Regions from separate parts of the Desulforhopalus glucosivorans genome, predicted to be linked through region 2. Evidence: riboswitches for the same ligand, from Rfam matches in the RefSeq annotation. Region 2 holds a riboswitch; each other region holds the start of a gene.
What was found. A riboswitch is a leader RNA that binds a small molecule or an ion and turns the genes downstream of it on or off. The one in region 2 is predicted to bind thiamine pyrophosphate.
Positions count from the first base shown of each region.

Region 1: it holds a riboswitch for thiamine pyrophosphate, as region 2 does, so the genes downstream of both, thiC (phosphomethylpyrimidine synthase ThiC) here and ACX6CI_RS04370 (thiamine ABC transporter substrate-binding protein) in region 2, are expected to answer to the same signal.
Region 3: it holds a riboswitch for thiamine pyrophosphate, as region 2 does, so the genes downstream of both, thiS (sulfur carrier protein ThiS) here and ACX6CI_RS04370 (thiamine ABC transporter substrate-binding protein) in region 2, are expected to answer to the same signal.

Region 1 covers NZ_AP044854.1:3,238,773-3,249,587, forward strand. The annotation lists gene ACX6CI_RS14025 (IS91 family transposase) at 1-830, shown strand, start outside; TPP riboswitch at 1,373-1,474, shown strand; gene thiC (phosphomethylpyrimidine synthase ThiC) at 1,528-2,829, shown strand; gene rarD (EamA family transporter RarD) at 2,886-3,788, opposite strand; gene ACX6CI_RS14040 (molybdopterin-containing oxidoreductase family protein) at 3,830-5,857, opposite strand; gene ACX6CI_RS14045 (DUF3302 domain-containing protein) at 6,064-6,486, shown strand; gene ACX6CI_RS14050 (HlyD family secretion protein) at 6,487-7,434, shown strand; gene ACX6CI_RS14055 (TolC family protein) at 7,462-8,826, shown strand; gene ACX6CI_RS14060 (cation:proton antiporter) at 8,885-10,069, shown strand; gene ACX6CI_RS14065 (oligogalacturonate-specific porin KdgM family protein) at 10,297-10,425, opposite strand; gene ACX6CI_RS14070 (hypothetical protein) at 10,379-10,642, opposite strand.
Region 2 covers NZ_AP044854.1:1,002,293-1,013,107, forward strand. The annotation lists gene ggt (gamma-glutamyltransferase) at 1-414, opposite strand, end outside; gene ACX6CI_RS04345 (thiamine diphosphokinase) at 720-1,352, opposite strand; gene ACX6CI_RS04350 (bile acid:sodium symporter) at 1,357-2,316, opposite strand; gene ACX6CI_RS04355 (secondary thiamine-phosphate synthase enzyme YjbQ) at 2,421-2,837, opposite strand; gene ACX6CI_RS04360 (ABC transporter ATP-binding protein) at 2,920-4,005, opposite strand; gene ACX6CI_RS04365 (ABC transporter permease) at 4,008-5,681, opposite strand; gene ACX6CI_RS04370 (thiamine ABC transporter substrate-binding protein) at 5,715-6,758, opposite strand; TPP riboswitch at 6,849-6,954, opposite strand; gene rlmD (23S rRNA (uracil(1939)-C(5))-methyltransferase RlmD) at 7,023-8,357, opposite strand; gene ACX6CI_RS04380 (autotransporter assembly complex protein TamA) at 8,650-10,347, shown strand; gene ACX6CI_RS04385 (translocation/assembly module TamB domain-containing protein) at 10,344-10,815, shown strand, end outside.
Region 3 covers NZ_AP044854.1:159,367-170,181, forward strand. The annotation lists gene ACX6CI_RS00705 (sensor histidine kinase) at 1-928, opposite strand, end outside; gene ACX6CI_RS00710 (OmpP1/FadL family transporter) at 948-2,237, opposite strand; gene ACX6CI_RS00715 (PaaI family thioesterase) at 2,665-3,057, opposite strand; gene ACX6CI_RS00720 (RNase H family protein) at 3,199-3,684, opposite strand; TPP riboswitch at 3,838-3,933, shown strand; gene thiS (sulfur carrier protein ThiS) at 4,017-4,214, shown strand; gene ACX6CI_RS00730 (HisA/HisF-related TIM barrel protein) at 4,219-4,992, shown strand; gene thiH (2-iminoacetate synthase ThiH) at 5,150-6,259, shown strand; gene thiF (sulfur carrier protein ThiS adenylyltransferase ThiF) at 6,256-6,801, shown strand; gene thiE (thiamine phosphate synthase) at 6,785-7,432, shown strand; gene ACX6CI_RS00750 (molybdopterin-binding protein) at 7,800-8,822, shown strand; gene ACX6CI_RS00755 (molybdopterin-dependent aldehyde oxidoreductase) at 8,927-10,815, shown strand, end outside.

The DNA of each region.
Region 1 (10,815 bases), 2.2 Mb from region 2:
CAAGCCAGTGGATCGACAAACAACAGGAAAAGCTCTTACCGGTACCGTATTTTATGGCAACATTCACGTTGCCTTGCGAGCTTAGAAAGTTGGCATGGAGGAATCAAAAAACAGTCTATTCACTGTTCTTCAAGTGTGTTGCATCCACCCTGAAAGACTTCGGGCTTAATCAGAAAAATCTGGGGGCTGAAATTGGCATGACGATGGTCATGCACACAAACAACAGGAAACTCGACTACCATCCGCATATTCATGCGGTGATCCCAGGAGGAGGAATAGACAAACGCCATCGCTTCTGGAAAAAGGCCAAGGGAGAATACCTGTTCAATTCATTCTCTCTGGCCAAGGTCTTTCGTGCCCGCTGCATCGCAGAACTGGAAGAGACCGGCTTTTCTCTCCCTCCTATCAAACCAAAAAAATGGTTTGTGGACTGCCGACATGTCGGTAAGGGAGCGACTATATTGAAATACTTATCCCGGTATCTATATCGTGGTGTTCTCGGTGAAAAGAACATTGTTGCCAATAAAAACGGGAACGTCACTTTTAAGTACGTTGAAAGTAAATCTGGAGATACCTGCTTCAGAACCTTGCGAGGTGAGGACTTCCTCAAACTCTTGTTACAACATGTACTCCCAAAAGGGTTCAGGCGAGTGCGGGATTATGGATTTCTTCATGGCAATGCGAAGAAGTGGCGCGGATTAATCCAGCTTATCTTGTATGTCAAAATCGCATTCCCTAAACCACGAGTAAGGCCGACTTTCAAATGTTCAAGTTGTCGGTCCCCAATGTTCGTTGTTGGGTTTAGGTCACATTTTGAGGGCCCGGGATAAACAACCCTTGAGGCACCGGCCACCATCCTTTTACAGGGAGGTTGAAGTCTTTATGAGATAAACGCTTTTTCAAACCCTCAAGGGTAACAGGTAAGTTGCGTCCTTAGAAAAGTGAAGACAATCCAAATTCACTCCTACCACCTCTCGTTCCAGAATATATTTCCTTATTACTATACCGGGCTTGTCCAACAACGGATAAGATAGTGGTTCGTTCCTCACACTATCTATCCTTAATCGTTAGGCAGGCTGCAAGAAATCACGGCGGTATACGTAACAAAAGCCTCTCTGCTAAAGTAAACATATTTTCACCACAACCTAACTAACAAAAACACTCCCTGACTAAACGACAAACCCTATAATTCATCCCACATGATTGACTAAACTTTAATCCTGAGTTCCTTGTTTTTATGACAAAAACCCAAATTACATCACCAATGCCTCAGCAACGCCCGTCCTCCCTTTTATGATCATTGTAGAAAATATTTAGTTATTCACCTTTTGTTTGACCTTTTCACCTCCCTTATGTAGTTTAGGCTTCGATTTATGAAGCCTGGGGGAGTCCACGGACTGAGAGCTCAATCACGAGCGACCCTTTGAACCTGATCCGGTTGATACCGGCGTAGGGAAAGGATTAATTGGGTCTGCTGTACACTTCTCAAGATTCCGATCCCTATCTACACCCACAAGGAGATCGATTTTGATGAAGACTCAAATGGAATTTGCCCGCGAAGGAATAATAACCGATAAAATGCAACAGGCAGCCGATGATGCCTGCATACCTGCCTCGGAATTGCGTGATAAGATAGCGAAGGGAACTGCAATAGTCTGTCATAACAACCGTCACAAAGGCGGTACACCACTGGCTGTAGGCGAGGGAATTAAAACCCGTGTAAATGCCAACATTGGCACCAGTAAGGATGACACCAGTATCGACAACGAGCTTGCCAAGGCAAAGGTAGCTGTTGCTGCCGGTGCCGACGCCTTGATGGACCTCTCCACCGGTGGCCCCATCGACGAGATACGTGCTGCAATCATTAAAGAGACAAGTATTTGTATCGGCTCTGTACCTTTGTACCAGGCTGCCTGCGATACCGTTATCAAAAAAGGTAAGGCCATTGTCGATATGACCGTGGACGAAATTTTTGATGGGGTTAAAAAGCACCTCGACGATGGTGTTGATTTTATAACAGTTCACTGTGGTGTAACCCGCAGGACTCTAGAGATAATGGATCAGGAAGGCCGACTGATGGAGGTTGTTTCAAGGGGCGGGAGTTTTACCTGTGCCTGGATGGAGCATAACAATGCCGAAAATCCACTCTATGAATATTATGACAGGTTACTGGACCTGGTAAAGCCTTATGATGCAACACTCTCCCTTGGTGATGGATTTCGCCCAGGCGCCATAGCCGATGCCACAGACCGTGCTCAGATTCACGAATTGTCAACCCTTGGAGAATTGACCCAGCGGGCATGGGCCAAGGGAATACAGGTGATGATTGAAGGCCCGGGCCATGTTCCCCTTGACCAGATCCAGACCAACATGCAGCTGCAAAAAAGCTTATGTCACGGGGCACCGTTTTACGTCCTGGGGCCGTTGGTCACCGACATTGCCCCGGGTTACGACCACATTACCAGCGCCATTGGGGGTGCTATTGCCGCAAGCTCTGGGGCAGACTTTCTCTGCTATGTTACGCCAAGTGAACACCTCTGTTTACCCAATGCCCAGGATGTACATGAGGGTGTAATGGCCACCAGAATTGCAGCACATGCAGCCGACATCGTCAAAAAAATCCCCGGTGCAGCGGAGAGGGATTTCGCCATATCAAAGGCGCGTAAAGATCTCGACTGGGAAAAACAGTATGAGCTCGCCCTTGATCCTGCCCTTGCCCGAAAACGAAGAGGTGCAACAGAAGAAGCGGCCGATGTTCATGGAGCCTGCACCATGTGCGGAGAGCTTTGTGCCTATAAGGTTATGAACCAAAGAAAAGAAGCGGCGTAGGATACTAACGACATGGGCTACCTATTACAGGGAGCCCATGTCGTATGGCGAATTACTTATACCGCCGTTGCAAGCACCCGTCTTTTTTCCCTATAGCGCCTCAAAAGGTTCTCAATCACAAAGAGTATTAAGCCTCCCCAGACCATGGAAAAACCGATAAATCGTGCCTGGGGAAACTCCTCACCATAGATAAAAACCCCAAGGATTAGATTTATACTTGGTGCAAGGTACTGCATGAGGCCAACGGTTGAAAGGGGTATCCTTTTAGCGGCATAGCCAAATAAGAGAAGTGGCACGGTGGTGACCACGCCCGCTCCTATAAGCAGTAAAGATTCTGAGACCTGGACATGACCAAAGGCACCCTCCCCATGAAAGGCAAGCCACCCCAGTACCAGTGCTGCAGGAATAAAGAGTATCCCGGTTTCAAGGCAAAGAGCATCAAGTGCCCCCAGCTTACTTTTCTTATGGAGCAGCCCATAGGTTGCAAAACTAAAGGCGAGCACCAATGCAATCCATGGGAACTTCCCATAGTATATAGTGAGATAGAGTACCCCCAGAAAAGCGAATAACAGGGCAAGCCACTGCAGAGGCCGCATCCGTTCGCCAAAAAAGATCATTCCAAAGAGCACATTTAAAAGGGGATTAATAAAATAACCAAGACTCGCTTCCACAATGAAACCGGCATTAACCGCCCAAATATACAGGAGCCAGTTCACACCTAACAAAAGACCCGTGATGGTGTAGGTAATACAATTTTTTCGGTCTCGCAGACCTTCACGGAAGACCTTCATACCACCTGTTACCATGACAAGTCCCAAGGTCACCAACAGTGACCAGAACATACGGTGACAGAGGATTTCATAGGCTGGGACATTTTCCAGCGCCTTCCAATAGGCGGGTAATACTCCCCAAAGTACAAAAGCACCCGCAGCTGCGACAATTCCATTCACATTATTCATTTAATTTTCAAAGATTTTCGCCTGCTTTGCTCATATTAAGTTCAGGGTACTATCAAGGTCACTCTACTTTCATGGAAGGTAGCGCCCCCACCCATATCGGTTACTTTCTGGGAGGTGAGATCATTAATCCCACCTGCGCGGGCACCTGATTCATCGTCCTCTCCCCAGAATAGTCCTTCAGCCACAACAACACCTTTTTGGGTATCGTCGGTTACCCTTGCCTTTCTTCTGGAACGTCCCCGGTTATTAACGATAACAACAATAGTACCATCAGTCACATTAAAGCGCTTAGCATCAAAGGGGTGCACCAGAACTGTTCCCAGTTCTCCACTATACCGCTCTCCAAAGGTACTGTTGAGTAGATCCGGGTGGGGCGGTGTTATGAGGTGTAGGGGAAAACGAGCAAGCAGGTCAGGATCCACGGACTCGCCCGCTGGAAGTACACAGGCTGTAACTGGATCACTACTTCCATCAATTACCGAAAAGGGAATTTTCTCTGACTCGCCTTTTAACACATCACCACTGGCTGAACTTCTGGTGGAATGAACCAGTGCTCCACCCATAATCTCATCCACAGAAATACCTTCTGGAATACCTGACATTGATCCAACATACTTTCTCACTCTCTCTTCACAGGATTCTTTAAATACAGGATCATCAAAACCGCACTTTGCAGCCAGGGCCTGAAAGAAATCGAAGTTACTCCTGGCCTCACCCATTGGCGGGATAACCGGCCGCACAACCCCCATGTAAAAATGACCGTAGCCAGTGTAAACATCCATGTTTTCAAGAAAGGTAGTGGCCGGCAGCACAAGATCTGCGTAGCGGGCGGTGGGCGTCATTACCTGCTCATGTACCACGGTAAAAAGGTCTTCTCTTGCCAGGCCAAAACGGACAGTGCTACTGTCGGGATTTACCGTTGCCGGATTACTATTGTAAACAATAAGGGCCTTAACGGGGTCTTCCAAACCGGTCAGAGCATAGCCCAGATGAATCATATTAATGGTCCGGCCAGGCTCATTTCTGATTGAATCCTTTGTCAAAATATCCCTATCACCGCTAAACGCCCTGGAGCTGAGAAGAACACCTCGTCCGGTGCCTCCCATAAAAAGTCCAAGGGCTGCACTCAGAGAGGTTATGGAGCGTATACTCATCGCCCCCCTGCTGTTTCTTGATATTCCAATACCAATACGCACAAAGGTCTCTTTACAACCGGCCATCTGTCTTGCAAGGGACGTAATTGTAGCTTCATCAACACCGCTATCGTCAGCAAAGTCAGATAATTGCACATCCTGAACATAGGATTTAATGTCTTCAAAACCTGTGGTCTTTCGCGCTATAAAGCTGTGGTCGATGGAGTCGTCTTCTATGATGACCTTCAACATCCCCAGGGCAAGTGCACTATCCCCGCCAACCCTTACCTGAATATAGCTATCAGCAGACTGAGCAGTCTGATTGCGGTACGGATCAATAACAATGACCTTGGCCCCATTTTTTTTAGCTGTCGCTACGTACTGCCAAAAATGAACGTTGGTCACCTTGACATTAATACCCCAGATAATGATCAATTGAGCATCGGCTGCATTTTCAGGGGGACAACCTGGCAGACCTGCGCACTGTTTAGCCCAGCCTGCTCCAGAAGCTGCCGAACAGATGGTTTCACCAAGTTCTGAAGTGCCCAGTTTGCTAAAGAGAGGGTAGCCTGCAAAGCGGCTCACAGCGCCCATATTTCCTGCATAGGCATAGGGGAGAATTGCCTGACCTCCAAAATCTTTTTTCACCTGTAGAAGACGGGCTGCACAAATATCCAGGGCCTCATCCCAGCCTATTCTTTTAAACTTTCCCTCACCCTTTTTTCCCACCCGTGCCAAAGGATAAAGAATGCGCTTTTCAGAATTAACCCGCTCCGGGTATTTCTTCATTTTTCCACAGATAAACCCGTTGGTATAGGGGTGATCCTTGTCTCCTGAAAGAGATACTACCTTTCCATCATCTATTGTTACTCGTATCCCGCAGGCATCAGGGCAGTCCAATGGACAGATTGATTTTGCTATATGTGATTGTTCCATTTTATTCTCTACGATTGGGAAGGATAAACAGGTCGGCAGAACTGGAAGATCTTTTTTTTACAGATAATTTTCCAACTCCTGTCTTGTCAGGGCCATTATTTGAATATATAAATAAACAATTGGTATAAAAAATACACATTATTCTACAAACAGTTCTTTTTTTAACCGCTAAAACACTGAACCCTCTTCACAAACAGGAGACCTGAATGGGTGACCGGACTCTCGATTATGTTGCACTCTGCGTACTCATCTTTGTTGTACTCACTATCATATATGGCATTATCTACATCCATGACATTCCCTACGAGATTGCCAAAAAGAGAAAACACCCCCACCAGGACGCAATCCATACCGCAGGCTGGGTGAGTCTATTTCTCATGCACACGATCTGGCCCTTCCTGTGGATCTGGGCAACCCTCTACAAGCATGAGCGTGGCTGGGGGCTTGCTGGAGAGAAACCGAAAACTGAAAATCCGATACAAGACCAGCTGCAGCTCCTTGAAAACCGTATTAGTGAACTTGAGGCACAGCGGAAAAAAGAAGAGTCCAACTACGTAACTCACCTCAAACAACTCAACCAGGAACTGCAGCAACTACGCAAATCACCACGTAAAGGAGAGGATGCATAAATGGAAGCTCTACTTATTCTCACCTATGCCTCAGTCTGTTGGGTAATATTCAAAATATTCAAAATTCCTGTCAATAAATGGTCACTCACCACTGTGGTCCTTGGTGGGATTGTCATGATGGGAGTCATTCTTGCGGGTATGGCATACTATCACCCCGCCTCAATCACAGCCAGGTCCTACTTTATAACAACACCAATTGTGTCCAACGTTCGTGGTAAGGTTATCGAAGTTAATGTGAAACCTAACGAGCAGTTACAAAAGGGCGACGTACTTTGCAAAATTGACCCCACCCCTTTCCAGGCCCAGGTGGATAACGTTAAGGCACAACTGGATTTTTCAAGAACAAGACTGGAGGAATCAAAGACTCTGGCAGCAGCCTCAGCAGGCAGTGTATATGATGTGGAGAATTTTGAAAAGGAGGTCAAACGCCTTGAAGCTGAACTGATCTCTGCCCAGTTTAATCTCGATTCCACTGTAATAAAAGCTCCAACTGACGGCTTTGTAACCCACCTTCGCCTTCGTCCAGGAATGATGGCTGTGCCCCTGCCCCTGGCTCCAATCATGACCTTTGTTAATACCGATGAACCCACTTTCATCGCAGGCTTTAGTCAGCAGCCCATGCAGAACATAAAAGAGGGTAATCATGCAGAAGTGATCTTTCCTGGCATACCAGGAAGAATTTTCCAGGGCCGGGTAGAACATATCCTGGGCGCCCTTGCTGAGGGTCAACTCGCACCTTCTCTTCACATGGTCACTGTTAATGCCTACATGCCCGAGGGACTCATCCCTGTTTTTATTGAGTTCGAAGATGACATGTCAGAGTTTTTTCTACCAATGGGCAGTATTGGAACTGTAGCCGTGTACAGCGAAAAATGGCATCACGTTACCATCATTCGCAAGATGCTCATGCGCATGAAGAGCTGGCAGAATTTTGCAAAATTTCATTAATTTCAGATTCAACTTCAGGAATATTCGATGATAAAACATATAAGATCCACGGCTCTTTTTATTGGGATGTCAATAGCTTTAGCTGGGTGTAGTGGACCCATCGCAAGCCATGAGGAAGCGGTAACAGCCATTAAAGCTGACGTTGAAAAGAGTGCACTAGTAACAGAAAACTGGTCAGCTGCAGAATCTGGAGGCCTTGTCGATGATGGCTGGATTCGCAGCTTTAATGATCCTCAGCTCCTCACCCTGGTTGAGGAGGCACAGAACAATAATTTTGGTCTCAAGATCTCAGGCGCCAAGCTACAACAGGCTGAAGCCCTGGCAAGACAAGCTGGAGCAGCACTTAAACCCAGTGTAGGGCTTTCTGGCGGCTATGCAGATAGAAACAATGACACCCTGGATGAGCTGTACGGTGCGGGTCTCAAAGTTTCCTGGGAGGCCGATGTTTGGGGACGTATAGGCTCAGCCGAGGCTGGTGCCAAGGAAACCGCAGAAGCTTCCCGTGCCGATTATGAATTTGCCAGGCAGTCCCTGGCAGCGGCCACCGCTAACGGCTGGTTTCTTGCCAACAGCAGCAAGATCCTTAACGACTATGCCGAGGAAGTGGTAAAAATCCTTACGCAGACTCTGAAAATAGCAGAAACCAAAAATCAGGTGGGACAGGGAACCATGCAGGCGGTTCACCTTGCGAAAGCGGATCTTGCCTCCGCCCAGGAAGCCGCACGAAAAGCACTATCCGCCCAGGAGAATGCAAAAAGAAGTTTAGAACTGCTCCTTGGTCGCTACCCTTCTGCTGATCTGGCAACAGATGACACACTGACAGCGGTTCCCCCACCCGTAGCAACGGGTATCCCATCAGAGGTACTCGAGAGAAGACCCGATCTCATTGCCGCAGAAAACCGTGTGGCCGCAGCTTTTTATAAACAGAGGGAAGCAGAACTACTTCATCTACCAAGGTTTAATTTTTCCATAGGCTTATCTATTAATAACCTCAGTGATGCCATCAGCAATCTTGCTGCAGGAATCTTCGCCCCACTCTACACTGGCGGTGCCATTGAAGCGGAAGTAGAACAGGCAACCGCAGTCCAGCAGGAAACAATTGCCGCCTACGGGCAGACTGCACTCACCGCCTTTAAAGAGGTAGAAACAGCCCTTGCGGGAGAAGACCACCTGTTAAAACGTGAGGAATATCTACAAACAGTGGTTGAGGAAAACTACAAGGCGTATACCCTTGTCAAAACTCAATACGATGTTGGCAAGATTGATATGCTCGACCTACTCACCGTTCAGAATAAATGGGTCCAGGCACGGATAGCCCTTGTGGATGTAGAAACCCAGAGACTCCTTAACAGAACGGGTTTGCATCTGGCTCTTGGTGGCAGTTTCGAGTAGTAGTGTAAAAAAGAATAACCACCCGTAATCAAAAAACGCATAGTAAAAAGGAGTTGTAGTGATTTATCAGAATCTTGCTATTCTCGCTTTCCTCGCCTTTTTTTATAGCGTAATAAGTGGTTGGCTTGAAAAAACCCCCATAAATGGCGCTTTTGTCTACACAGCCTTTGGTCTGTTACTTGGTAATACTGGGCTTGGATTACTCGGATTTGAAATTAATGAAGAGGGACTGCGTGTAATTGCCGAGATCACTCTGGCTGTGGTGTTGTTTTCAGATGCCGCTAATTCAGACTTTTCTGTACTCAAAAAAAATCTTGGTTATCCCAAACGGTTGTTATTAATAGGCCTGCCATTGACAATCCTTTTGGGTTTTATTGCCGGGGCCATACTATTTAGTGACCTGTCCTGGATCGCGCTTGCAGTACTCGCAACCATGTTAGCACCCACCGATGCGGCACTTGGTAAAGCTGTTGTCTCAGATGAGGCGGTGCCAGCGCCAATCAGACAAAGTCTGAATATGGAGAGTGGTCTTAATGATGGCATTTGCGTTCCGGTATTGTTCGCCTTTCTTGCAATTGCCTCAGGTGATGAAAATGGGAACGGGCTGTTGATGCATTTGATGATAGAAGAAATTGGCATCGGAATGCTGTGCGGTCTCGCATTCACATCTGTCGGTTGCTTTCTATTGAATGTAGCGTATCGTTATGGCTGGCTGAACGAATCCTGGCGGCAATTGCCGGTTGTAACCCTTGCTGTACTGTGCTTTACCTCCGCACAACTTGCAGGGGGAAGTGGTTTTATCGCGGCGTTCGCAGGAGGCATGCTCTTTGGATGGCTCGCCAGACGCCACAAAGAAGAATTGCTGGTTTCAGCAGAGGCAACGGGTGACACTTTAGCCATGGTAACCTGGGTAATATTCGGGGCTGCTGTTGTCGGCCCCTCGCTTTCCTCTTTTACTCCGGTAGTATTAGTATATTCCCTTGTAAGCCTTACACTGGTGAGAATGCTTCCGGTATTTATATGCTTACATGGAACCCAACTAAGCGCTGCAGATAAATTATTCATAGGATGGTTTGGGCCAAGGGGACTGGCGAGCATTGTATTCGGTGTAATTGTCCTGGGCGAACATCTTCCTGGCGGAGATACCATTTCAACGACCATGATATGCACCGTACTTTTGAGTGTCATCCTTCATGGGGTAAGTGCTAATCCGCTTGTAAAGGCCCTCGCCCGACGACCATAACCAACGCACTGTAACAAATTCTGTTCCAAACAGGGCACACTGTTTCTCATTTGACAGTCACACGCTTGGCTGCTGAATGCAATCTTGGCTACAAACCGCCTGGCCACATACTGGAATGAATTTTGAGTGGAGTGCCGTTCGCATCGCTACCTGTTTCCCCCGGACTCTAATTTTTCGATTCCTCAGCAAAGTAACCAGCGTTTTATATAGATCAGTTTTAAATACGCTTAAAATCTGTATTTAATACCCGCACGATATTTCATTTGTCTACGATCAGTGGATGCATCACTACCTTTAATGTTCCAAACCTCAATATATGGGAGCCACTTCCCCATCAATGAAATTTGCAATTTCATAACGGTAACGTAAAGCTGTAGTCAAACCAAGATCAGTCTTATAAACTATACGCATTTGTGGTTTTAGGGTGGTCTTTGATGATGTAACAGCAATCGACATTTTTGGTTTGAACTTCCACTTGCCGGTTGTATAAGCTAAACCCGGGTCTAATTCGGTTTCGTCGAGACCTACATCTTTAAAAGCCTTTGTTTCGTCTGTGCGGCCTTTAAATTTCATTTCAATACTTGCATCGGCTTTTAAATTTTGAATATCTTCTGAAGATATAAAGCTTTCACTTAGTTTTTCACGACTTGTATGTTTATTACCTTCATCTCCATTTTACTGTATTTCATGGCGAAAATCCAAAGTTGCTGCTGTAGCTGTACCTGATAATACCGTTGCTGCTACAG
Region 2 (10,815 bases):
CCTTGAAACATTGCTATCTGCATTTCCCTCTTTATCAAGAAACATATCAACGGTGGCTTTGCCCGGGGCTTTTTCTCGGTAATCAATTGCAACAACATCATCTTTGCTCTCAGATGATATGAGCATAAATCCTCCACCACCAATATTGCCTGATCGTGGTTGGGTTACAGCCAGAGAAAACGCAGCAGTGACAGCCGCATCTATAGCATTACCACCATTTGCGAGAACATCCTGGGCAGACTTGGTGGCAAGAAAGTGACTGGTGACAACCATGCCATCTTTTCCTTGAACTGGGTGCATTCTCTGTCCTTCCAGTATGGCAGAAGCAAATGCGGTCTGGCATAGTAGTAGAGTTACTCCGGTGGCAAATACAGCTATTTGTTTCTGCCGCCAAAAGGTGGATCTTTGCGTCATAACGAGCTTCTTTAAGTTGAATAGAGATTGAGCTTCAGGGTGGGAGTAGATGTGTTGTCAGGTCTCTCTTGCGTTTGTGCCCCTGAAACAAGATATAATAGGTGTGATATTGGTATGGTAGGATATCCATTGTTGAACCATCCCAACACGTTGTTGCACCATACTTGTGGAAGGTTCGCTAGTCAATTTAAAAAAAGGAGTGTACTCTTGCTAAGGGTATGATGTGAAATGGTTTATTTGTAGCCCTGTTGTTTGGGGTTGAGGAAGGCGCTTTTGGGTTGAGTGGTTGAGATCGTAGCCGTTAATTATGAAAATATGACTAATAATACTCCATCACTATGTTTGATGTGTACTTTTTGTGAGCAGACTACATTGCTTAACCCGATAGTCGAACCGTAGTGGATAGTGTAATTGTCGAGAGGGTATTCAAAGCCACTCAGAGTGACCCCTTTTCCATCCCCATTAAGGGGGATTATTGATGCCCTTTGTTGTAGCTGAGTTGCAAATGAATACTCTCCTGGGTGAAGTATGTGCATTGTGCATTCATCTCCAAACAATGTACATTGCAAATCTTTATACTTTTCACTGGCCAGCAAAAAAATGTTAGAGAGGCTCATGTCCCATCTTCCACCAAGTAGACCTGCACAATAGATTTCTGTAGTCCCTCTTTCTGCAGCATGGTCTATGGCAAGTTCCAGATCTGTTGCATCTTTTCGAACTGGAAACTGTAATACTTCACTTCCGCTTTTCTTTAATCGCAGTAGATTCCTGTCAGAGATTGAGTCCAAATCACCTATTATGATATCCGGTATACAATTAAGTTGTTCGCAATGGTTGGCTCCACCATCTGCTGCGATAATATAGTCCGCCTCTTTTGAAAGTTCTAACAGTTCAGGTGAGAGATGTAGTTCTCCATTTGCAAGTATCAGTGTGATCATGGTGTTAGCTCGTTTGTTTTTTAAGGTAGCCGATGAGATAGGCATCCATGACTAAATGTACAATGTGATGGACAACGCAGACAACGAGAGCAAGGCCGAGTTCAGGGAAAAGGGAAACCTGAAGAATAATTGAAAGAGGAAGAGTCTTTTGCCCAGCCATGAAAATCACACTCTCACGTTTTCCTTTTGCAATATTGAAAACCCTCGTTAGAAATAGACTGATGAGCACCAGAACAAGATGGAAAAAGAAAACAAGTAGTATAACAACTGTAACGGAGTCGAGTCCTGAAACGATTGCCGGGCGACTCCCGCACAGTGCCATCCAAACAATGGTGAGTATTCCCAGTTGATTGCATGTTGAGGTATACGGCAAAAACCTTTGTAGCTGAGATGAAAATAATCTTCTCACCATAATCCCCATTACAAGTGGGGTGAGAACAAGGCTCCCGATTTTCATCATAATGGGAAGTTGGTCTATCTGAATTGTTTGACTCCCATCTCCACCAAGTAAAAGTGAAAGGGTGATGGGGATAGTAAATACAGCCAGTGAGTTGGCAATTATTGTTATAAAGAGGCTATGGGCCATGTTGCCGCTGGCACTTCCGGTCATGACCACACCACTGCTTAGGGTGGTAGGCATTGATGCCACAAGAAGGAGGCCAACCAGTAAAGCTGAATTGAGGGGAAGGAGTGAAAAACAATATCCAGCTAGAGGTGCCACCAGGAAAATGATACCTAAAGCGAGAAGTGTACCTTTAATGTCCGAGACTCCGTCCTTTATTTGCCTGGTGTCAAGGGCAAGGCCAGAGAGGAAGAAGATAAGAACAATGACGAAATCAGGTCCATGGTGATTTTTTAACCAAAGGCCGGGGCGAACTATGAGACCGGAGGAGTCGAGGGTAACCAGGATAGCCATGAAAACCAGACCAAACATAAACCAGTTCTTTTTAATAATTGTAAACATAGATCTTTAATTCCAAAATACGGTTTAATGTTTGTTATGATTATTCATCGAAGATGATGGTTGCAAGCTTTGCTGTACTCAACAGGATGGATGTATCACACCTACTATTCACCAATAATTTTAACCAGTACTCTTTTTTTGCGTTTTCCATCAAATTCTCCATAAAATATCTGCTCCCAGGTTCCAAAGTCCAGTCTTCCATCTGTTATAGCGACCACTACTTCTCTACCCATGATCTGGCGCTTCATATGAGCATCGGCATTATCTTCATAACCGTTGTGCTTGTACTGATCTACAGGGGCATGGGGGGCAAGTTTCTCCAGCCATTTTTCGTAGTCGTGATGGAGGCCAGATTCGTCGTCATTAATAAAGACAGATGCAGTGATGTGCATAGCATTGACCAGGGCCATGCCTTCCTGGATGCCACTCTCATGAAGACAGTCTTCTATGGTGGGGGTGATGTTTATGAACCCACGTCTTGTCGGTACGTTAAACCAGAGTTCTTTTCTATAGCTTTTCATAAGAGTCTCCTATGCTGTTCGTTCATATTTTATGTAAACGTAATATCTCTTTATGTCTGTGCGGCAATAAGAGTTATTACTCTCAGGAACTTTTTTCGATACGTAAGATTGAATCAGGTTCTATTACCAGTTCAATTTGGGCGTTGACCTGAGGGGGTGGAGGTTCAAGTGGTAAATCAAAATGCAGTAGCTGGGAGTTGCTCTCTATTGTAAGATTATAACTACTGCCCTGGTACCGCTTGTCTTTTACTGTTCCCTGTATGATGAGTTTACCCTCCAGATTTTTAAGGCCAGGTTTACGTAATGATGCACCTTCAGGTCGCAGGAGTAATACCTGATCGCGGGATGTTGTAATAGGACCTATATTTGTTGCAATAGGGCCAAAAGGACTCTCGATTATGTTTGTTCTTTGATCTATAGATAGATCAAAGAGGTTTGTAAAGCCTAAGAATCGTGCAACTGTACTATTTATGGGATGTCGATAGATTTCTTCAGGTGCGGCAAATTGTTGGAGGCAACCATCTTTTAAAATTGCTATTTTGTCGGAAACTCCAAAGGCCTCATTTTGATCATGGGTTACGAAAATGGCTGTGACATTGAGTGCTTTTAAGATGGACCTGATTTCCACAGTCAGTCTATCACGGAGGGTGCGGTCAAGGGAGCCTAAGGGTTCGTCAAGAAGAAGGAGTTGCGGCTCAGGGGCAAGGCTTCTTGCAAGGGCCACCCTCTGTTGCTCTCCTCCAGAGAGTTCGTTAATTCGACGCTTACCAAAACCTGACAGGCCAACGAGTTGAAGCATTTTTTCTACTTGCTTACGCTTTTCCTCCGAATCTAGCCCCTGCATCTCAAGGCCGAATCCAATGTTATCCTCTACATTTTTATGGGGAAAGAGGGCGTACTCCTGAAACATCAAGCCAAAGCCACGTTTGTGGGGAGGCTTACTCTCTATGTTATTGCCCTTAAATAGTATAGTGCCGCTATACTCTGCTTCAAGCCCGGCAATAAGGCGTAACAGGGTCGTTTTACCAGAGCCCGATGGGCCGAGCAGGCAGAGAATCTCTCCCTTTTCAAGTTGAAATGACACGTCTTTAAGTAGTGATTGACCATCGTAGCTGTTTGAAATGCTATTAACAGAGAGTATTGGTCCTTTCGTTTGGTTATTGATCATTATTAATGTCTTTTTTGGGCTATATCTTCAGAAGGTGAGAACTTACCGATAATCCAGAAGCTGGAGCAGGTAACAAGCATAAGAATAGTGCTCATAGCCATTGCCTGACCGTAGTTCATGTCACCAGGTTGGCTGAGAAACCTGAAGATGGCAACAGGCATTGTCGGAGTGTGAGGACGGGTTAGAAATGCTGAAGCACCAAATTCCCCCATGCTGATTGAAAAGGCGAAAATGGCTCCCACGAGTATCGCACGTCTTATGAGAGGGAAATCGATGAGTCTCCAAATGGTAAAAGGGGATGCTCCCAGTAAACAGGCAGCCTCCCGTAAGTTATTTGGTATTTGTCTAAGGCTTGGTAACACGCAGCGAACAACAAAGGGGAATGCAACAAGAGTATGGGCAATAGGTACAATGATGAGTGTGTCTCGTAGGTTAAGTGGGGGTTGATTTAGTGTGATGATATACCCGAAACCCAGAGTTACAGCCGATGTTGCAAGAGGGAGCATAATAATGGCATCCCAGAGGTTGGTTCGGCGTTTTGAGCCGCCTGCAAGAAATACAGCTGAACTTATTCCTAAAAGTAGAGAAAAGACCATGGCCGTCAGGGCAAAACCAATGGAGTTTGCGACCGAAGAAATTGGTTCAACATAAAAAAGTGAATCCGATTCTCCTGAGAAAAGCTGTCTATAGTAGCTGAGGGTAAAACCATCTTCACCAAATAGAGAACTTATAACGAGTGCGCCCAGGGGAAGAATGAGTAAGGCCACCATAAAACCAATGTTACAACCAACGCCAAGTTTTTGGCAATTCGATTTTACATCACTAAGGGTGGCCTCGCTCGTGCCTGAGAAAAAGGAGACCTTAGCATGTTTACTGAGCCTTGCATGGAGCCACATCAGCAAAAAATTAAAACAGATCTGAATAAGCGATAGGGCTGCAGCCATGGGCAGGTTAAAGAGTTGTACCGCCTGCCTGTAAATTTCAACTTCTAGTGTTGCGTATCCCGGTCCACCGAGAATAAGCACAACTCCAAAACTGGTAAAACAGAAGATAAAGACAAGGAGGCTGGCAGACCCTATTGCAGGCAGGAGCAGGGGCAGGGTGATTTTGTAAAAAGCAGTCCACGGGGATGCTCCAAGCATCCTGGCAGCTGTTACTATACTCGGATCGAGTGAACTCCAGAAACTGGAAACAATACGTACGACCATTGTGTAGTTGTAAAATACGTGGGCGATGAGGAAAAAAGTAACAGTCTGTTCTATATCTATTGGAGCACTGTCGAGATTAAAGGTTGAGATAAGAACGTCATTGATGAGACCATTCTGCCCAAGCAGTGCCCTGAAAGCAGCAGCAGTAACAACCGTTGGCAGAACGAAGGGAACTGTCATAAGTGCTGTAAGGAGGTCTTTGCCGGGGAAACGGAATTTGGCAAAAACATAGGCACCTGGTATGGCTAGAACCAGTGTGATAACGGTTGAAAGTCCGGCCTGCCAGATTGTGAACCAGAGAATCTTGCCGTAGGTAGGAGTTGTGAATAATCTGCCTAACTTCTCTGTATCTAGTGGGAAAAAACTGTAGGTGATTATCTTAAGCAGCGGGTAACAGTAAAAGACGATTAAAAACAACATGGGCAGGGAGAACAGTAATAGCATGACAGGTTTTCTGGAAAATATCATGTCCCGTTCTCCCCTATTTGGATGAGCTTATCTTTATCTCAGTACTGCAGTTGTCCAGGCGTCGATCCAGCTGTCACGCATTGATTCAATTCGTGCAGGATCAACCATGGCAGGTTTTTCAGCGACCACCGCATGTTTTACAAAGACTTCTGGCAATTGAGCGTCTGCATTACTTGGAAATACAAACATTTTTAAGGGGATGTCTTCTTGTAAGGGGACACTTAACATAAAGTCGACGAATTTTTCAGCCAGAGTTACGTTTTTGCTTCCCTTTAAGATACCAACAAATTCAATCTGGCGAAAAGCTGATCCATCACTTACGACAGCTGCAGTTGGCGCTTCAGTCAGTGGTTTTTCGGAATAGTAGACAGCTGCAGGAGGGGAGCTTGCGTAGCTTACAACGATGGGACGATCTCCTTTTGAGGCGGCGGTGAAATGACCAAAGTAGGCATCTTCCCAGCCACCTGCAACGAGGACATCATTTGCCCGCATTTTTGTCCAGAAATCCAGATATTTTTCTTCGCCAAAATAACCGATGGTGGCAAGTAAAAATGCCATACCGGGGGAGGAAGTGGCGGGGTTCTCAACCACGGTGAGTCCTTTGTACTCAGGTTTAATAAGATCAGAAAGACCTGCAGGTGGGGCGAGTGCTTTTTCTCTAAACCAGGCCTTGTCGTAGTTAAGACATACATCACCATAGTCCACAGGAAGAAGACGATTTTCCTTGTCGAGTCTCAGGCTTTCCGGGATCTTGGCAAGAAGAGGGGAGTTGTATTGTTGAAAAATGTCTGCAGTGAGTGCCCGGGATAAAAAGCTGTTATCCACACCAAAAAACAGATCAGCAAGGGGGTTGTTTTTTGAAAGAATAGCCTGGATAAGAGCAGCCCCTGCATCCCCGGATTTTAAAAAGCGAACCTTCACGCCGTTTTCTTTTTCAAAGGTGGCAATGAGTTCTTTACTGACATCAAAACTGTCATGGGTCATTACGGTAAGGCTTTCTTCTGCCTGCACCGCAGGAGAGAACAAGAGGGTGATCGCTAATATCGCAATCCCAAAGCTGTGATATATATGATTCATTAAGATCTCCTGGGGTTAAAGTCGTCGCTTGTTGATTCGTTGGATGTGAATGCTTGCAAAATTAAAAAGCCGACTCCAGTTATGGAGGCGGCCTCATTCAGACAGATCCCTCCGCCGGCATTATCCGGATCAGGTTAAACGGTCGGGTTGTAACACCCCTCTCAGCCCAATGTATGAGGCTCCCGTATCAGAGTTACAACATAGGGTAAATAATGGACCATTGCAAGCAGGTTAAAAGGAAATGAAACAACTATCGGATGATGGTTATTTTTTCAGTACAACGACCGTCTCAATATGATGGGTTTGGGGAAACATATCAATGGGTTGTATTTTTTGTATTGTAAATCCTTTACTGGTGAGTTCTTTAAGGTCACGGCATAGGGTTGCCGGGTCACAGGAAATATAGACGAGTGTTTTCTTGCATAGCTTACTGAGCTGCTGTGCAAGCTCGGGTGCGCCTTGCCTGGGAGGGTCAATTATTACGCAGTCAAATGTAGCGCTTTCTGCAATGAGCTGATCGCAACCTTTGTGAACAGGTTGTTTGGTAAATATGGTGTTTGTTCTCCCTGCGGATGCGCTATTTTCTTTTGCACATCGAATCGATGCGCCCTGACCTTCGATACCATGGACACTGGCGGCAAGAGAGCTAAGCGGGATTGCAAAATTTCCCATGCCGCAATATAGATCGAGAACTGTGTCGCTGCTATTAAGAGCACAAAAGTCAATAACGGTTTCGATCATCCGCTTGTTTTGGGCCAGATTGACCTGGCAGAAGCCGCCGACCTCCCATCCAAGCTGTAATGACTCCTCTATACCCTGCAACTTTTGGTAGTGGAGGTTCAGCATCTTGTTTGATTCAGATGTCTCCGCTCCAACTGGACCAACCATGGGAAAATCCTCTCCCTTAAAAAAAATGCGGTCAATTGAAGAAATTTCACTACACATTTTCTGGGCTCGTTTACGGTCAGCGGGGCGAGGCTTTCTTTTGAAGTGGAAAATACAGGAGACTGCATCAGTTGTTGGGTTTTGCTGTAATTCAAGCTCGGTTGAGAGTTCAAGCAATTCCATAGCGGGCTCACTTTTTCGTAGAGCAGTGAGGCTTAAATTTATAGAAGGCTCTGCAAGAAGACACTTGTCAACTTCAACAATGTCATTGGAGCGAAAGCGGTTGAAGCCCAGGGTTTCATTATCCCCGACTTGCAATCTGATTCTTTGGCGATAGTTGAATGGAGACGGTGCAGGTATAACCTCTCGAACTGTATCTTTAAGTGCGCCTAGAGTAAGAACATCCTGGCGGAGAAGCAGATCGACCACAATGTCTCTTTTAAAAGTGGTTTGCGCATCGTAGTTGCAGTGTTGAAGGTTGCACCCCCCACAACGACCGTAGTATTGACATGGAGGGGTGATTCTGGCAGGGTGTTTGTTTTCTATTTGAGCGGCTTTGCCAAAAAGATAGTTTTTTTTAATTTCCTGAGTGGTTACAATTATATTTTCGCCGGGCAGGGAAAATTGTACCAGGACGACCTGTTTTGAAGGAAGGTGACCGAGGCCGAAACCGCCGTTGACGATTTTTTTTATGGTGACAGTTTCCTTGTGCATTTTTATCCGGTTTTGAGCTAATATTTGGTATTTTACTTTAAAAAATCCTGCAATACAAAACAGGAAATCTGAAGAGTACATTGAACTCAGGGGCTTAGAACAGCCACCCCAAAGTACGTTAAGAGAGATCTTTGTACTATTTATACTGGTTTATTTCCCCGTTTGTTGGGAATAGTCCATGTTTATAAAAAGAGGACGTTGCTGGAGCGACGATAAAACACGATTCTTGGAGTTTTTTAATACATCATCATTCTCTTGTCGAATTGTATTCGTCTTCCTTTTCAGTTTGTGGATGGTATCACCAGCTCATTCTAAGCCTGTTAAAGTAGAGGTCGAAGTAACCGGGGTGACAGCCTCACTCAAAGAAAATGTTCTAGCCTACCTTACCCTGTACCTGCAAAAAGATAACGAACGATTAAAAGAGAGTACTGTCAAAAGGTTGCATGCCAAAGCTTCCACCGATATTGCTTCAGCTCTTGCTCCTTTTGGCTATTATAATGCCACCGTAAAACCGAAGCTCACTAAAGATGATGCAGGATTTCATGCAAGTTACCTTATTGATAAAGGACCTGCCGTTCGCGTGAGTAGCGTCAATATCATGATAAATGGGGCTGGTCAGGAGAATAGGGTAATAGAAAAAGCGGTGGCAGCCTGGAAACTGCCTGTGGGTACGGTCCTTGATCAGGCAGTGTATGAACAGGAGAAAAAAAAGATCATAAATACGGCTATTAATGAAGGCTATCTTGATGTCGTTTTTGTAACAAAAGATCTGGTTGTAAACTCTACAACGAACAAGGCAATTATTTCACTCGTCGTAGATACAAAACAGCAGTACGTTTTTGGGGAGACAACCTGTAAGCAGGAGGTACTAAAACAGGATCTATTAAATAGATATTTACCCTACGCCAAGGGCGATCCTTATCAACCCTCTAAGATTTTTGAGTTGCAGGCTATTTTGTATAAAACCGATTTTTTTAAGAAGGTCATTGTGAGCGGCAAGATGGATGAGGCCGTTGATCATACGATTCCCATCGAAATTGACCTGGTAAGCCCCGAAAAACTCAATAAATACAATATTGGTGGTGGTTATGCTACAGACACCGGTGTTCGTGGAAAAATTGACTGGTCGAACCGGATATTTAATAATCGAGGCCATAAAATTAGCGCTTCGTTACTGGTTGCTGAACTTGAAAACAGCCTCTCCCTTGTTTATAAAATCCCCCGAAAAGATCCACGCTACGACACCTTGTTTCATTCTCTTGGTTATCAGGATTCCCAGTGGGATGACACTGATACAAGGTTGATAACTGCGGCTGTTTCTCAGGAACACGCCGGGCCAAGATTTAAGTTCTCAACGGGGCTGGAATTGCGTGACGAGGTGTATGACATAGGTGATACCAGTGGAGACTCTACACTCTTTTTGCCATCGCTTAATGCTGGTTATATCTTTGCCGATGATATTCTCAACACCAGGCAGGGCTTATCCACCTCCATGAATCTACTTGGAGCCTATAAGGGTGCTCTTTCCGATGCGAGTTTTCTCCAGGCGACAGTAAATGGGAAGGCAATTTACACTCCTTTTAAACAGTGGAAATTGATTGGCCGGGCATCTGTGGGGGCAACCCTGGTCGACTCCATTGACTCTCTCCCTCCGTCGCTTCGATATTATGCCGGTGGTGACGCTTCAATACGGGGTTATGCCTACAAGTCTCTTGGAACAGAAGATTCTTCCGGGACAGTTATCGGCGGCCGTTATCTCATCGTTGAATCTATTGAACTCGAGCATATCATTAACCAATATTGGAGCCTGGCCGCATTCTGGGATGGTGGAACAGCAACAGATGACCTGTCCCTTGATTTTTATCAGGGTGTTGGGGCTGGAATTCGTTTCAGGCTTCCTTTTGGTCAGATACGTTTTGATGTGGCCTCAGCAATAACCGAGGATGGAAACCCATTTCGCGTGCACCTGACAGTGGGAGGTGATCTGTGAAAAAATATCTTTTTGTACTGCTCATTGTTGCTGTTTTTCTTTTGCCCATTGGGGTGCTGTTAGGAACAGAGTGGGGTTTGCAGCGTGCTGTAACTGCGGCCAGCAGTCTGAGTAGTGGTGCAGTAACTGTTGATTCTGTTAAGGGGCGTATAGCTACAGGATATGATTTGGGCGGAATTACAATTGCGACAGCCGGAGCTGACATTGATATTGAAAACTTCCACTGGTCCTGGAAGCCGCTCGCACTGCTCAAAGGTACGTTGGATGTTGTTGCATGTAAAACAGAACAGGTTTCTGTCAATTTTAAGTCCACCACCGAAGAGCCGAAAGAGGACGGTGATTCTGCAGGATTACCCAACTTTGTTCCTCCTATACAGCTCATATTAAGGGAGTTTTCATTTCGGGATGTTAAACTTTTTGATAGTGATGGAACCCTGCTGTTTCAGATCGATACCTTTAATACTTCCT
Region 3 (10,815 bases), 840 kb from region 2:
GAGTTTCGAGCTTTTTCTCAATATTCATTCGCTCGGCATCCATGAGGTTTTTCTGGATATTTACAAGATGGTTTGTCTTCTCGGCAATGATTGCGTCCCGGTCAAGTATCTGCTGGGTATGTTCAATCTCAATTTGTTCTGCACCTTCAATGAGTTGTTGTACCGCAGGAATAGAATAGAGTATTCGATTCCAGATCCTTGGTATAAAGCCTGGATCTTTAAAGGTGAATTCAAAATCATAAATAGCCTGTCCTGATTCACCGTATCGCTGCGGTCCTTCTTGTACGCAAATAACTTTCCCTTCTATATCAGTTACTCCAGAGAGGCGGGCATAGGATTCAAATACCCCAAGATGCCACATCATACCAAAGTCCTTCATGATGATATCCGGCTTATGGATAAGCCTGACCACTGCGTGACCACGTGTAATAGAGAGGAGTAAGGCTTCTTTGGTTCTATTATATTTATCGTTTTCGCTGACAAGTCTTTTTATGAGTCGATATGGGCCAATGAGCGGGACACCAAGTGCTATTTTCAGGCTCGACTGGGTTTTGTAGAAGGTTGAACCACACTTGTAGGCGAAGCCGGGATCATCAATATATTGCTCAATGGTAGTATACAGGGCCATCATGAACATGTTGGAAAACCAGTAGTCCCTGGTTTCGAGATGGGTGAGCTCAACCAGTTCGCAGTGACCTGTCCGAAGATTCTTTATATAGAACGGGCCCATATCTCTTGTCTCCCGCACAATATTTTGCAGATCGACCTCAGGATGATAGGTCCTGATGCAGTGAATCAGCCATAGGGTATTCATGCCTGACAATTGCTTTGGCATGGGTTCTTGGCTATTGTGCGTAGCGGAGCGATGAACAGTGTCCCACCAGGTTTGGTTATCCGTGGTTGATGAGAGGGATCCTTGGGAGGCCATGGCAGACGAATCCTCTAATTTATAATTGCCAGGCAAGACTTACGATAAGCATCTGATTGGTTTGGCTCTGGGTTCCATTTACAAGAGATGCGGTGCCACTGTTGGATATTTCTCTGTCTTCATAAAAATCATGAGCGTAACTTATTTTCCCCGTGATATTCTTAATCTGCTTCCCTAAACCAACTGTAAGTGTATGTTTGTTAAGTCCGCTGACTCCAGGCTCAAATGTTTCGTCCGGGACCGGATTTTCCTCAAAGATATATCCCGCTGAAAAACGATAACCAGCGTCGGTCTGATAGCTTCCCCCAGCCATATATCCCCAGACATCATCCCAGTTTTTTTCTATGGTTCTGGATGTTTGTCCGGCGATGGGGGCTTCACTTGTAACCGAAAGCTTCTCGTAACATGAATATTGTTCGAGCCTTGTGGCAACTTCAAAGACCCACTTGGGGGAAGGTTTGTATGCCACACCCAAAAAGAGTTGACCAGGAAGGTTGAGTTCTGACTCAGCACCAGTATCAGGGAAGAGGCTGGTTAATAAAGGGCTACTTACGGGCAGAGAAAAACTGACGTCGCCATCAAGCTCAACATCCACTGGACTCCTGTAGGAAGCACCTATTGACCAGCGTTCTGTTGGTGAATAGGTCGCACCGATATTCCAGCCATATCCTGTACCGTCCGCTTCAAAACTCTGCTTTCCGTCTGGCAGACCGACGCTTTGCAGTGGAACCATTTGCTGGAGCGACGCCTCCGTGTAAATAACTCTAAATCCAGTCGCAATTGCAAACTGATCACTGAATTTAAAGCCAAGAGAGGGGTTGATATCCCATGTCACCAACTCAGATTCAGTTGTAATATATTTGAAGACTGTATCGTTGTCGAAATCACTGCCGAGACCAAAACTGTTATTGACGGTAAAACCTAATGAGATGGTGTCTGTTGTCCTGTATGTGGCGGCAAAATGGACAGGAGAGTATATTTTAGAATTTGATTCGTAGGTTTCACCCGTAACGGAGGAATCAAGTGTTTTTTCAGGGCTAAGCAGGGAAAATCCGCCCTCTAGATTGAGGCCTTCAAACTCAAGTTGATGGACCGGATTGTAGTATATCGATGAGATACCTTCCGCATGGCCAATAGTTGCGTTACCAACACCTACGGGGCCCGCACCTTGGGTGAAGTTTGAAAATCCCGCCCCATAACTTGTGCTGCCAATGAAAAGGCAGGTAAGGGTGAGGAGTGCTGTCTTTTTGTTTGTTCGCCTACATTGAGGTGGAGTTTCGCAGGTAGTAAAAGGTTGGAGATTTTTCATAGGTATCAGATGTGAAATGTTTTTATGAACTGTTTCGTCGGAAATGTCTTGTCGCTTTACGGAGTTGATTTTACAGCTAGTTTCAACAACAAAACAGAGAATCTATCTGAATGAGAATGGAATTTCAACTAAAGAAATATTGATTTTGCATGGGGAAAACTTCATTCCTCCCAAAGTGTTCACCATGATAACGGTGGGCTACTTGGATGTGTTCATCATAATTACAGTTGGAACAACTGTTACCAGGGGCGGGCCCGTTTTCTCATGGAGATAGAATAACTCAGCCTCATTCTCAGGCCTGTTAATCCATGCTGGATAACGTGGTGAGATAAGCCAGGTATGGCTATTCTTTTTATATATTGTGGGACGATTTTGATATTAATTCGTGGCAGATGCTTGCTGAGTAAAGACGGCTGTGAAGACTATGTTACAGGACTTTCCAAATCCCTTCAGCAGTTGCAATGAGCCGTTCACCACAGCGTAATTCGCCCTGCATGAAGACTATGGATCGTGTTTTTCTAAGGACTTTGGCTTTACCAAAGAGTAGATCCCCAGGTTTTGATGCAGAGATAAATTTGACGTCAAAGGAAATTGTTGCAGCTCTTCCACCCTCACCAAGTACTCGATGAACAGCTGTTCCCATTCCAGAGTCCATCAGGCTCATGATAAAGCCGCCATGGGTAATACCACCTGGGTTCAAGTGAATGTCTTGTACCATGGTTCTGAATTCGTAGGCAGTTTTAGAAATTGTTCTGAACTCCAGACCGCCGTTGTGTTTCATAAAGCCAACAAGGCTTATTTGTTGAAATGTGTCGTTCATATTTTTGTGGTGATTGTATTGTATATAGTGGAGAATCTCTTACAATCCGGCTGATGATACTTGTATCAGTATTTTTCGATAACCTCAAGGAGGTCAAGACATGATATGGGACTTATATTGCCATTATTTCACTTTGCGGGACTATACAAAAAACTCTGGGTTGGGCTTGGTGGAGTAGTTACGTAGAGCATTGCGGGATGCACGGTCAACCAGGGAGAAAATCAGCTCAATCTTGCTCTTGTTTTTGGCTGGTGCATGGCCTCTTACCTGGTTAAAAGTAAGATCCAAATTATCAGTATATTGGAAAAATTGCTTATAGAGTTCATGGTTGTTCAGTAGTTTTCCGGTTTTTGCGTAGTAGTGGTTTGCTTCCAGTCTTTTTCTTCGCGCGTTCAGTCTGACAATATTTTGGGAATCTGTATATGAGATGATCTCAGTTGCGGATATTTCTGATAAGGCCCATAACAGTGTCTGTAGTTCCAATTTTGTGGAAGAGGTGTCAGCAAATTGTTTAATTTTTATCTGGTCAGTTTGTGGTTCGCCGTCTTCAGGTAATACCAGATATGCCCCATAACCAATCTTTAATTTTGTATTCACACTTCCATCTGTAAAAAGCGATATTTTCATACTACTCCAAAATTCAAGGTGTGAGGTTTAAAAGCGTGAAGTGTGTTTTTTTTGTTAGAGACATGTTTATACTCTGAGCGCTGTGTGAAAACGAATGGGCATCTTCTAGAATATACACGTATTGCAAATTTTACAGGAGACTGTTACATACATAGTCATCGCTAGGGGTGCTTCTTGCTGAGAGGAAAAATCCAACCCTTGGAACCTGATCCGACTAATATCGGCGAAGGAAAGCGGCGTTATAAAAATCATCGTATCTGATCTATATATAATGATAAAGCCGCTTTTCCAGTAATTAGGAAGGCGGCTTTTTTTATTGTAATGGAGGATAAATGAACATTCGTGTTAATGGCAAGGTTGAAACTGTTGACCCGTGCACCATCGCTGAACTTGTGAAGGCAAAGGGCTTGGCCGCCCAGTCACTTGTGGTGGAACATAATCGTGAAATTGTAAAACAAGCGCAGTGGACAGAGGTGTCTCTTCAAGAAGATGACCAACTGGAATTGCTCAGTTTTGTAGGAGGAGGTTGAGAAGATGCAGGATACAAAATTAGTTCTTGGAGGGGTGGAATTTGATAGTCGCCTACTCACCGGAACCGGAAAGTTCAGTTCAAACAGTCAGATCCCTGCTATGCTTGAGGCAAGTGGCTCAGGGATGATCACAGTGGCACTTCGTCGTATCGATCTCTCTTCGCCTGTTGAAAATATTCTCGAATTCATACCAAAGCATGTGACCTTATTACCCAATACGTCAGGGGCGCGTACAGCGGATGAGGCTGTACGGGTAGCTCGTATTGCAAGGGAAGCCGGCTGCGGGAAGTTTATTAAGATAGAGGTTATCACAGATATGAAGTACCTGATGCCGGACAATATTGAAACCTTGAAGGCCACCGAGATTTTGGCAAAAGAGGATTTTATTGTTCTTCCCTATGTGATGCCAGATCTTCCTCTTGCAAAACGTCTGGAGGGAGCAGGTGCTGCTGCTGTAATGCCCCTTGGATCGCCTATTGGTACGAATCGAGGTCTGGAAACAAAATCGATGATTGCCCAGCTCATTGAAAACTGTAGTCTGCCTATTGTCGTCGATGCAGGAATTGGCAGGCCTTCCCAGGCAGCAGAGGCCATGGAAATGGGTGCGGATGCAGTGCTTGTGAATACTGCAATTGCCACTGCTCAGGACCCGGAAGCTATGGGACGTGCCTTTGGCCTTGCTGTTCAGGCTGGTAGAATGGCATATCTTGCTGAGATTGCAGGTGAGAGTCACTTAGCCAAGGCGTCATCTCCGTTAACAGGCTTTTTAGCACCTTAGAAATTCAATTCTTGTTTTTTATGATTGAATTTTGTGAAGGTACGTATCCAGGCTTATTTTCCCGTTCACCGGGGTTAGATTGATTTTTTATGTGAAAAGTATCCGGAGCGTCTAAGGTCTAATTCTCGAATGTAAGTACTATACCTGAGGAATTGCTGTGTCATTTTATAATATTGTTAAAGAGTATGAGGACTTCGATTTTCAGTCGTTTTTCGCATCGGTGCAAAATGCTGATATTGAGCGGATCCTGGCCAAAGAGAAATTAACAAACCTCGATTTTCTCATGCTGCTGAGTGAAAAGGCGGCGGATTATCTTGAGCCAATGGCTGCTAAAGCTCAGAAGTTGACTATTCAGTATTTTGGTCGAACAATTCAAATGTTCATTCCACTCTATATCTCAAACTACTGTTCAAATGAGTGTACTTACTGTGGCTTCAACTTGAAGAATAAGATAAAGAGAAGAAAGCTGACCATTGAAGAAATCGAGGTGGAGGCCCGTGAAATTGCCAAGACCGGTATTCAGCATCTGTTGCTCCTCACAGGTGAGGCAAAAGAGGTGACTCCGACGGCCTATCTGGTGGAGGCGGTTCGCTGCCTGAAAAAATATTTCGCCTCGGTATCCATTGAGATATTTCCAATGGATGAGCCGGATTATCGGCAGCTTAAAGAAGCAGGCGCTGACGGTCTTACTCTCTATCAAGAGGTGTATGATCAAAAAATGTATAAAAGCGTTCACCTCGCAGGTCAGAAAAGTAACTATGAATATCGCATTAATGGGCCGGAACGAGGAGCAAAGGCGGGGTTTCGGGTGGTTAATTTAGGGAGCCTCCTGGGGCTTGGTGAGATGAGGAGTGAGGCGTTTTTCACAGGGCTCCATGGGCGCTATCTTGACGATAACTATCTTGAAACTGAGGTCGCTTTTTCCTTACCCAGGTTTAATCCAGCTGAAGGTGACTTTAGTCCTGAGAACTGTGTTGATGACAAAACCTTTGTACAGTTTCTCTGTGCCTTTCGTCTATTTATGCCAAGGGCTGGTATTTCTGTATCAACGCGGGAGTCTGCTGCCTTTCGGGATAATCTCATCCCTCTTGGCGTCACCCGTTTTTCAGCAGGATCATGTACTGGGGTAGGCGGCTATGTGGACGAAGATCAGTCTTCGACACCGCAGTTTGAAATAACCGATGAGCGCAGCGTCGAAGAAGTCGCTGATGCTATTGTTAAACATGGATATCAACCGGTGTATAAAGATTGGGATCTCATCGCATGAGGGTCGGGATAGCAGGTGTTGGCGGAATTGGCTCAAATGTGGCTGTAAACCTTGTTCGCAGTGGTGTCACAAAGTTTACCATTGCCGATTTTGATACTGTGGAGCGTTCCAACCTTAATCGACAATTTTATTTTGAAGATCAGATAGGTGAGCCCAAGGTTGCCATGCTCATGGAGAACCTGCTTCGTATCAATCCCAGTGTTGATATCAAGGTGTTTCCTGAGCGTTTGGACAATTTCAACATTGTTGATGTTTTCAGTGATTGTTCCTTAATAGTAGAGGGCTTTGACGGTAGTGGTGACAAGAAAATGTTGTTGGAATTATTTGCAGGCGACAGTCGTACCATTGTTTCAGCAAGTGGTATTGCCGGGAGCTGCGTGGATAATCTTACAAGCCGCAGGTTAGGGAATAGTTGGATCGTTGGCGATTTTGTAAGCGATTGCAATGATGCCAAACTGTATGCCCATAAAGTCATTGCCGTAGCAGCGATAATGACAGATAAAATATTAACAGAATGTGGTCACTATGATGGAAAAGAGTAGTAAACAAATCCTTGCAGAGGGTATCTACGGGATAACTGCGGAACGGTTTTCTTTGGGGAGAACTAATCTGGAAGTGGTGAAGGAGATGATCCGCGGCGGCATTACAACAATCCAATACCGAGAGAAAAAGCATCAAAAACATGTCGGGGAGATGCTGGTTGAATGCCAGCAGATCCGAGAACTCACAAGAAAGCATGGTGTCACCTTTATAATAAATGACCATGTGGACCTTGCTCTTTTAGTGGATGCGGATGGTGTCCATGTGGGGCAGGAGGATCTTCCGGTTGCGGCTGTTCGAAGTCTTATGGGAGATGATAAGATCATTGGGCTTTCAACCCACAACCCAGAGCAGGCAAGAGAGGCTGTTAAGGTGGGTGCAGATTATATTGGTGTTGGCCCGATTTACACCACCGAGACAAAAGAAGATGTATGTGCCGCTGTGGGACTGGAATACCTTGAATACGTTGCTGCAAACTGTCCGCTGCCCTTTGTCGCCATTGGTGGCATCAAAGAACATAACATTGGCGAGATTGTCTCCCGCGGAGCAAAGACAATTTGTCTGGTCACTGAGATTGTGGGCAGTGAAGATATTTATTCCACCGTTGTTGGCCTGCATCGTCAGCTGAAGTAGTAAAAGTTCCTTCCTTTTCTGCCAACTTGTTTTGCTCGTTGGCAGAGTCATATAGTTGCTGTTTTTTGTCCTCTATTTCCCTTCAGTTGTTCTTCTTATTCAATCTATTTCTACTCTCTGTTATAGCCTCGTGGGTCATAATGAACCACAAGATTCATGGATTTGTGTGTCAAAATGACCCCGGCTGTTAGTGGCCTGAACTGTTTTATGTCAGGCAATGTCATGTTTGGTCATTTTAAGAAAAAAACAGAGAGAAAAAAACGTTAGGGGTAATTTAGTAAGGCTAATTTTTGCCTCAACATATCCTGTAATATGCTTGTTTTGCATATCTACATCAACTTGTTATTACAAAATAAAGGGCAGTAGAATGAAGGCAATTCCCGTAGAACAATCTGTAGGTACAGTACTCTGCCATGACATTACTCGAATAGTGGTTGGAGAATCTAAAGGACCAGCGTTTCGGCGTGGTCATGTGGTCACTGATGAAGATATTCCGACCCTGCTCGATATTGGTAAGGCCAATCTCTATGTCTTTGATCCCAAAGATGGATATGTCCATGAAGATGATGCAGCTATTCGTCTTGCAGGAGCCGCCGCCGGCTCAAATCTCACCTTTACAGGCCCCACGGAAGGCAAGGTAACTCTCACCGCTGCAATCGACGGTCTTTTGTCTATAAATGTTCCGGCATTAACTGATCTGAACTGCATTGAAGATGTAACATTTGCCACAGTCCACAATCATCAGTTTGTTAAAAAAGGCAGGGCTCTTGCCGGCACCAGAGTGATTCCACTGGCGGTTCCTGAAGAGATTCTTGTCCAGGCGGAAAGTCTGTGTGAAAAAGTTGGTCCTGTCATTGAGATAAAGCCCTTAATGGCTGCCCGGGTGGGAGTTGTTACCACTGGTAGTGAAGTCTACTCAGGCCGAATAAAAGATGGTTTTGGTCCGGTACTGCAAAGAAAATTTCGTAATCTTGGTTCAACCATTGAAGATCAGGTCTTTGTCTCTGACGAGGTGGAGATGACAGTTAATGCCATACACTCGTTTAAAGAGCAGGGTGTTGATCTTATTGCGGTGACTGGAGGTATGAGTGTTGACCCGGATGACCAGACACCAACTGCAATCAGGGCCACCGGAGCAGATGTAGTCAGTTATGGAGCACCAACGTATCCGGGAGCCATGTTTATGCTGGCTTATCTGGGTGGCATTCCTGTGGTTGGTTTGCCTGGCTGTGTCATGTATCACAAGGCCAGCATCTTTGATTTAGTCATTCCACGTATCCTTGCGGGTGAGAAAATAACACGCCGTGACATAGTTGCATTTGGTCATGGTGGATTCTGTGAAGGTTGTGACACTTGCCGATACCCCATTTGCGGGTTTGGGAAAATATGACGCCTAAAATTTGTAGTCATACAATATGAAGTTTGACATTCAATCTTTAGTTGATACACGCAATTCGCGTATATGAAGTGTAAATTGAAAACGGAGGATCGAACATGATCAAGAAGGAACTTGTTGTAAATGGTGTTATGCATAAAATGGTTGTTAATGCAGAAGACACCCTATCAACTGTTATTCGTGAAAATCTTGGAATGACAGGCACAAAGGTCGGTTGTAATGAAGGTCAGTGTGGTGCCTGTAGTCTGATTATGGATGGTAAGGTTATACGGTCTTGTGGTCTTAAAATAAGACGTATTAAGGATGGCGCAAACATAACTACCATCGAAGGTATCGGTACTCCTGATAACCTCCATCCAATTCAAATGGCATGGGTTGCACACGGTGGTGCACAGTGCGGTTTCTGTAGCCCCGGTTTTATCGTTTCCGCAAAAGGCCTGCTTGATACCAACCCAAGTCCAACCAGAGAAGAGGTTCGTGACTGGTTTAACAAGCATCGTAACGCCTGTCGTTGTACAGGTTACAAGCAGCTTGTTGATGCGACCATGGATGCGGCAAAAGTTCTCCGTGGCGAAATGACCATGGAAGAGTTGTCATTTAAGATTCCTGAAGATGGTCGTATCTGGGGAACGAATTACCCACGTCCTTCAGCGGTTGCGAAAGTTACCGGTACCTGTGACTATGGTGCAGATCTCGGTTTGAAAATGCCAGAAGAGACGCTGAAGTGCGCACTGGTTCAGGCGGAAGTGTCCCACGCCAAGATTCACGCTATCGATACTGCTGAAGCAGGGCTCATGCCGGGTGTTGTGAAGATTGTTACAGCCAAAGACATCAAAGGTAAAAACCGTATCACCGGACTTATCACCTTTCCTACAAATAAGGGTGATGGTTGGGATCGTCCTATTCTATGTGATGATAAGGTGTTCCAGTATGGTGATGCACTTGCAATCGTTTGTGCACATACCGAAGAGCAGGCAAAAGCTGCTGCGGCAAAGGTAAAAGTTGAACTGGAAGCTCTGCCAGAATACATGAGTGCTCCAGCTGCCATGGCTGATGATGCAATTGAGATTCATCCAGGTACTCCAAACGTATATTTCACTCAGAAAATTGCCAAAGGTGAAGAAACCACCCCCATTTTTGATTCAGCTGATGTTGTTGTTGAGGGTGATTACTTCACAACAAGACAGCCACATATGCCAATTGAGCCGGATGTCGGTTTTGCCTATATGAATGACGAAGGAAAGCTGGTTATCCACTCCAAGTCCATTGGTCTGCATCTGCATCTGTACATGATCGCTCCAGGCCTCGGTGTTGATCCTGAAAATATGGTCCTGGTTCAAAACCCTGCAGGTGGAACCTTTGGTTATAAGTTTAGCCCAACCATGGAAGCCCTGGTTGGTGCGGCGTGTCTTGCAACCGGGCAGCCTGTATACCTCGGTTATGACTGGTACCAGCAACAAACATATACCGGTAAGCGTTCACCACAGTTTACTTCTGTTCGTTTGGCTGCTGACAAAGAAGGCAAAATTCTTGGTCTGGAAAGTGATTGGACCGTGGATCATGGGCCATACTCTGAGTTTGGTGATCTACTCACTATTCGTGGCGCTCAGTTTATTGGTGCAGGTTATAACATTGATCACATCCGTGGTGAAGGGCGTACTGTGTGTACCAACCACGCATGGGGATCTGCATTCCGTGGATACGGCGGACCTGAAGCTGAATTTCCGTCTGAATCACTGATGGATGAACTTGCTGAAAAGCTTGGTATGGACCCATTCGACCTCCGTTACAAAAACGTCTATCGTCAGGGTTCCACCACTCCAAGTGGCCAGGATCCTGAGGTATATTCCCTACCTGAAATGATGGATATGATCAAGCCTAAGTATGACGCTGCTAAAGCTAGAGTTGCTGCAGAATCAACAGATGCTGTTAAGCGCGGTGTTGGCCTTGCTGTTTCAGTATACGGCGCAGGTCTTGATGGCCCTGA